DNA from 2 places in the Sphingomonas sp. S-NIH.Pt3_0716 genome. Region 2 is predicted to be linked to the other one. Evidence: riboswitches for the same ligand, from Rfam matches in the RefSeq annotation. Region 2 holds a riboswitch; the other holds the start of a gene.

Region 1 (3,399 bases), on a different contig from region 2:
CGGGGGCGACCAGCCGATCGACCGGCAGCAGGCTGGCGAGCAGCGCCGCGATCCACAGCATGCCGCCGCCGGTGCGGGCGAGCAGGGCGGCGTCGGGTCCGACAGCAAAGGGGTAGAGGCTGGCGACCAGCAACAGGAAGGCGACCGGCAGCCACAGCCCGGCCGAGCGCCAGGCCTGTCCCAGGTCGCGGGCGACGAGCAGGGCGATCAGTCGCATGACGCCTCCTGCGCCGGGTCCGGCACATGGGCGGCCATGGCGATCCGCACCGGATCGGTCAGCGGCAAAGGCTGGTGCGAGGCGGCGACGACGATGCCGCCGGCCGCCAGATGGTCCGCCACCGCCGCGCCGAGCAGCGCGACCGACGCATCGTCCAGGCCATTGGCCGGTTCGTCGAGCAGCCAGATATCCGCGCCGCTGGCGATCACGCGGGCGAGCATGGCGCGCTTGCGCTGGCCGGTGGAAAGCATGCGGACGGGCACGTCGCGCAAGGGGGCGAGCGCCATGGCGTGGAGCGCGCGGTCGAGCGCGGCGTCATCGGCCCGATCGAGCTTCGCCCAGAAGCCGAGTGCGCGGTGGAGCGGCAATTCCATGTCGAGCGCCAGCCGCTCGTCGGCCAGCGCGACGCCGCCCTGGCGGTCGATCGTCCCGGCATAGGCGGGCAGCAATCCGGCGCACTGGCGCAGCAGGCTCGACTTGCCGATGCCGTTGGCGCCGTGCAGCAAGGCGCTGCCGCCGGCCGCCAGCACCAGGTCGACGCCGGCAAAGAGCAGGCGTCCGCCGCGCAGACAGGCCAGGCCCGACAGGCGCAGCGCCGCGCCGCTCATGGGGCGACCATATCCTCCAGCACATGCATGTCGATGTCCGACAGGCCGAAATGATGGCCGATTTCATGCACCACGACATGGGTGATGAGCGCTTCGAGCGGCACGCCGGTTTCGACCCATTCGTCGAGCAGCGGGCGGCGGAAAAGATGCACGGTCGGCGGCAGGTCGCCGGTCTGCGCCTCCTGCCCGAAGGGACGGCCGCTATAGAGGCCGGTCAGGCCGAACGGATCGTCAATCTCCATCTCCTTCAGGATATCGGCGTCGGCAAAATCCTCGACCAGCATCACGACATTGGAGAGATAGGAACGAAAGGGCTCGGGCAGGCGGCTCAGGGCCTCCAGCGCGAGTGTCTCGATTTCCTGTGGGGTAGGGGCGAAGCGGAACGATTGACCAGTGTCAGGCATGGCTGTCACATAGGCGAAAGAAATAACGCAGGATAGAGAAATGCTTGCCAGACTGAACGAAACGGAACGGGCGATCGCGCTGGCGGATTTGCCCGAATGGACGGCGGTCACCGAACCGGACGGGATTGCGCGCAGCTTCGCCTTTCCCGACTTCGTCGCCGCCTTCGGCTTCATGACGCGCGTCGCGCTGCTGGCGGAAAAGGCGGACCATCATCCCGAATGGTCCAACGTCTATAACCGCGTCGAAATCACGCTCACCACCCATGATGCCGGCGGCCTGTCGCAACGGGACATCGATCTGGCGAAGGGGATAGAGGCGCTGCTGCGCTGATGCTTGACGCGGCATCGTCCGGCCGATAATCGCCCCGGCAACATCAAGAGTCGGGCCAACGTCCGACACCAACCTGCTCCCCGAGCAAGGTGGTGCCCCTCGCCAAGAGGGGGATGTGGCCGGACCGGCAATCCAACGGGACATGCAGCCACGACGACGTTGATCCGATGCTTGGTCACACACCAGCAGACGGAAGCATGACGTGCCCATTTCCACACAGCAATTTGCCAGCGACAATTATGCCGGGGCCTGCCCCGAGGCGCTCGACGCGATGCTCGCGGCGAACAGCGGATCGGCGACGGCCTATGGCGAGGATGAATGGACGCAGCGCGCGGCGGACAATTTCCGCACCCTGTTCGGCGGCGATGCGGAGGTCTTCTTCGTCTTCAACGGCACCGCCGCCAATTCGCTGGCGCTCGCGGCGCTGTGCCAATCCTATCATAGCGTCATCTGTTCGGCGGCCGCCCATGTCGAGACCGACGAATGCGGCGCGCCCGAATTCTTCTCCAACGGGTCGAAGCTGCTTGCCGCGCCCTCGGTCGATGGCAAGCTGACGCCCGACGCGATCCGGCAGCTCGCGACCAGCCGGTCCGACATCCATTTCCCCAAGCCGCGCGTCGTCACCATCACCCAGCCGACCGAGACCGGCCTTGTCTACACGGTCGAGGAAGTGCGCGCGATTTCCGCCGTGTGCCGCGAACTGGGGCTGAAACTGCATATGGACGGCGCGCGCTTTGCCCATGCCTGCGCCAGCCTGGGCTGCGATCCGGCGGAGATCAGCTGGAAGGCGGGCGTCGACGTGCTCTGCTTTGGCGGCACCAAGAATGGCATGGCCGTGGGCGAGGCGGTGATCTTCTTCGATCGCGCGCTGGCGCAGGATTTCGACTATCGCTGCAAGCAGGCGGGGCAATTGGCGTCGAAGATGCGCTTCCTGTCAGCGCCCTGGATCGGCCTGCTGGAAAGCGGTGCCTGGCTGCGCAACGCGCGCCACGGCAATGATTGCGCGCGCCGGCTGGCGGCGGCGATCGCCGACTTGCCCGATGTCAGCCCGATCTTCCCGGTGGAGGCCAATGCGTTGTTCCTGTCCGCCCCCGCGCCGGTGCTGGACGCGCTGCGCGCGCGCGGCTGGCGCTTCTACACCTTCATCGGCGGCGGCGCGCGATTCATGTTCGCCTGGGATGCGCAGGTGGAGCGGGTCGACGAACTGGCCCGCGACATCAGGGAAGCCTGCCTGGCGGTCGCCGCCTGACCACAAGCTGATCCGAATAGGCGCAAGGGCATGGGCGCGCTGGCGCGGGTGCGCGTTTGCCCATGTCCTTGTTACGATATCGAAATGTCATCATGCAGCGGGGTAGGATAGCGGGATGATCCGTTGAGGATGCTCCAAAGCGGATGATCTTGCCTGGTCCAGCCAATTGAAAAGAGGCGCTGATCCGGGCCTTTATCACGCCGCTGGCACAGGGGCCGGTGCGTGGACGGAGGCTGTCATGAAGAGGATCGGATGGTTGCTGCTGGGCGTCATGGCGCCGCAGCCGGGGCAGGCGCAGGAGGCGGCACCGATGGCCGAAGCGCGGGCGGCGATCGAGACCGCCGATCTGGCCGCGCTGCCGCCGGAGGTGCGCGCTGCGATCGGCCGGGCCTATTGGGTGTCGGAAATCCTGCAGATACGGGGCGTCGAGAAGGTGCCGGGCCAGACGCTGGCGGTCGACGAATTGATCTTCAAGCCTGATGGCATGATCGAGTTTACCGGCCAGCATCCTTGGGTGCTGCTGTTCGCCAAGCGGATGCGGATCGAGGATCCACAGTCCTTGCTGGGTATCCGACGGAATACCGCGCTGC
Region 2 (3,399 bases):
GGAACAGGGTGACATGCGCCGGCACCTGATTGCGTTCGGGCGGAAAATGGGCGCGGCGCAAGCCATCCGCCCAGGCGAAATCGGCGGCGCCCAGCAGCGCGGTGACAATGATCGGATCAGCCAGAACCGCCTCCCTGCAACCCGATGGCGGACTTTCGCCCGGCCGGGACAGGCTATATGATGACAGATGCCGCGCCCGGCAAGCAGGCGTGGATCAGGAGGGGAAGCATCATGCGCGCACCGGCATCCTTCGTCATCATCGCCGTCATCCTGCTGCTATGGAACCTGATGGGGGTCGCCGCCTTCGTCATGCAATATGGCGCCGACCTCGGCGAACTCGCCAAAACCGATCCCGACACCGCACGCGCCTTTGCCCAGATGCCCGGCTGGGCCTGGGCCGTCTATGCGGTGGCGGTGGGCGCTGGCACGCTGGGCGCGATCGCCCTGCTGCTGCGCCGCCGCGTCGCGGTGCCGCTGTTCCTGCTGTCGCTGCTCGCGGTGATCGTCCAGTTCGGACACACGTTCCTTGGCACCGACCTGCTGGCGGTGAAGGGCGCGGGCGCGGCGATCTTCCCGGCCGTCATCATCCTGATCGGCATCGGCCAGTGGCTCCACGCCCGCAGTCAGGCGGCCAAGGGCCTGCTGCGCTGATCGGCGCCGATCAGGCCGCGCTCTGCAATATCTCCTGGCCGATCATGTCCACGTCGAACGGCGCGGTCTGGTAGAGATCGTTGATCCAGTTGCCGAACAGCAGATGGGCATGGCTGCGCCAGCGATTTTCCGGCGGGCGGGTCGGGTCGTCGTCGGGAAAATAATGGGCCGGCATCTGGCGGCCGCCGTCGCGCGCATATTCGTCGCCCAGGGTGCGCGTGTCATATTCGACATGGTTGAACATGTGCAGGAAGCCATGGCGCGGATCATGGACCAGGCAAGGCCCGGTCTCCGCGCTGTCGGCCAGCAATTGCAGCCCGCGATCGACCGGCAGCGATTCCCGCCGCACTTCCGACCAGCGCGACACCGGGATCGAGAAATCGTCCGAAAAGCCCCGCAGATAGGGCGAGGCCGGGGCATGGTTGCGATGGCGGAACACGCCGAACGCCTTGCGCTCCAGCGCATGTTTCTCGACCCCGTGGAAATGATGGAGCGCCGCCTGCGCCGCCCAGCAGATGCTGAGCGAACGATGCACATGGGTCTGGGTCCAGTCGAAGATCGCGCGCAGTTCCTGCCAGTAGCTCACCTCCTCGAACGGCAGATGCTCGACCGGCGCGCCGGTGATCAGGAAGCCGTCGAACCGCTCGTCGCGCACATCGGTCCAGGCGCGGTAGAAGGACTGCATATGATCGGCCGAGGTGTTGCGCGACACATGGTCGCTGATCCGCACCAATGTCAGTTCCACCTGCAACGGCGAGGCGCCAAGCAGCCGGGCAAGCTGCGTCTCGGTATCGATCTTGTTGGGCATCAGGTTCAGCAGCGCGATCCGCAGCGGGCGGATATCCTGCCGCACCGCATCCGCCTCGCCCATCACGGCAACGCCCTCGGCTTCCAGCGTGCGGCGGGCGGGCAGGTCGTCGGCAATCTTGATCGGCACGTCTCGTCAGTCCTTCCTGGCGGGGCGACGATCGGTGGCTGAGGTCCGCTTTGTTGCCGGATCGGCCACATCCTCCCGGATCGGGAGTGCCACCTTGCCCGGAACGGCAGGTTGGCGTTGGGCGTCGCCCCAACTCTTGATGCTGGACTATCCCTAGCGCGCGCCGGACCATGTGGCAAGCCCGGCTATATATCGGCCAAGCCGGGCTTTACAGCTCGCCCCGCGCGCGGCGGATCTCGAACCACTTCCGCACATTCTCATTATGCTGCTGATAGGTGTCGGCAAAGATATGGCCGCCCTTCCCGTCCGCGACGAAATAGAGCGCATTCGTCTCCGCCGGGTGCAGCACCGCCAGGATCGACAGGCGGCCCGGATTGGCGATCGGCCCCTTGGGCAGGCCGGTCATGGCATAGGTGTTGTAGTCGTTGACGTCGGCGATCTCGGACTTCTTGATCCGGCGGCCGAGCGGCTTGCCCCTGGTGATCGGATAGATGATCGTCGGATCGGCCTGCAGCATCATGTTCTTGCGCAGGCGGTTGCTGTAGACGCCCGCGACCATCGGTCGCTCCTTGGCGATCGCGGTCTCCTTCTCGACGATCGAGGCGAGGATGATCGCCTCCTGGGGCGACTTGGCGATCGTATTGGGCGCGCGTTCGGCCCAGAGCTTCGCCAGCGCCTTGTCCATCGCCGCCTGCATCCGCTTCAGCACGGCGGCGCGCGGCTCGCCCTTGTCGAAGGCATAGCTGTCGGGCAGCACGCTGCCCTCTTGCGGCACCGTGACTTCGCCGGTCAGCTCGTCATTGGCCATCAGCCGTTCCTGCACCAGGATCGACGGCATGCCTTCGGGGATAGTGACCAGCCGGGTCAACGTCTTGCCGCCCTGCAGGATCGACAATATCTCGCGGTTGCTGGCGCCCTTAGGCACCACGAACTCGCCGGCCTTGATCGGCTTGGCGCCGCCAAAGACCTTCGCGCGGGTCAGGAAGGCATCGGCAGAACGCACCGCGCCGGCCGATTTCAGCAGCACAGCAGCGTCGGACAGGGTCGATCCCTCCGGCACGACGATGCTGATATCCTGGGTGGCCGGCCCCGTCTCGGTCCAGCCATGGACGAAGCGGAAACCGACAAAGGCGACAACGGCTAGGCCGATCAGAAGGATGATGCAGCCCAGTCGCCGCACCGGATTTGCGCCGGATCGTCTTGCCATCATCCCAACTGCCCGACCCAAATAATGCCCAACCGGCTATGGCTTACATGATCCTCCCCTTTGCAGGGGAGGATCAGGCGTATCAGATCGCCTTCATGATGAGCGAGGCGTTGGTGCCGCCGAAGCCGAACGAGTTGTTCAGCACCGCGCGCACCTTGCGTTCCTTGGCGACGTGCGGGACCAGGTCCACGCCCTTGCAGCTTTCGCTCGGCTCGTCGAGGTTGAGCGTCGGCGGCACGATCTGGTCGCGCATGGCGAGGATGCAGAAGATGCTCTCCACCGCGCCCGCGCCGCCCAGCAGGTGGCCGATCGCCGACTTGGTCGACGACATCGACATGCTGCCCAGATGATCGCCGAACAGACGCTTGACCGCGCCCAGTTCCAGTTCGTCGCCCAGCGGGGTCGAGGTGCCATGCGCGTTCACATAGTCGATATCTTCCAGGCTGAGGCCCGAGCGCTTGAGCGCCATCTGCATCGAACGGAAACCGCCATTGCCTTCCGGGTGCGGCGCGGTGACATGATAGGCGTCGCCGGTCAGGCCATAGCCGATGACTTCGGCATAGATTTTCGCGCCGCGCGCCTTGGCCCGCTCATATTCTTCCAG

What was found. Region 2 has a riboswitch for S-adenosylmethionine ahead of BRX37_RS11675 (homoserine O-succinyltransferase). Riboswitches for the same ligand answer to the same signal wherever they lie in the genome.
Region 1: it holds a riboswitch for S-adenosylmethionine, as region 2 does, so the genes downstream of both, BRX37_RS13505 (threonine aldolase family protein) here and BRX37_RS11675 (homoserine O-succinyltransferase) in region 2, are expected to answer to the same signal.

The regions. Positions count from the first base shown of each region.
Region 1 covers NZ_QLJK01000015.1:21,262-24,660, forward strand. Annotated here, with positions in the region: gene BRX37_RS13485 (heme exporter protein CcmB) at 1-217, opposite strand, end outside; gene ccmA (heme ABC exporter ATP-binding protein CcmA) at 208-825, opposite strand; gene BRX37_RS13495 (metallopeptidase family protein) at 822-1,229, opposite strand; gene BRX37_RS13500 (4a-hydroxytetrahydrobiopterin dehydratase) at 1,270-1,560, shown strand; SAM-I-IV-variant riboswitch at 1,596-1,705, shown strand; gene BRX37_RS13505 (threonine aldolase family protein) at 1,763-2,809, shown strand; gene BRX37_RS26730 (hypothetical protein) at 3,048-3,399, shown strand, end outside.
Region 2 covers NZ_QLJK01000012.1:65,756-69,154, reverse strand. Annotated here, with positions in the region: gene BRX37_RS11685 (2'-5' RNA ligase family protein) at 1-124, opposite strand, end outside; gene BRX37_RS11680 (sugar transporter) at 232-651, shown strand; gene BRX37_RS11675 (homoserine O-succinyltransferase) at 662-1,588, opposite strand; SAM-I-IV-variant riboswitch at 1,628-1,736, opposite strand; gene mltG (endolytic transglycosylase MltG) at 1,797-2,768, opposite strand; gene fabF (beta-ketoacyl-ACP synthase II) at 2,878-3,399, opposite strand, start outside.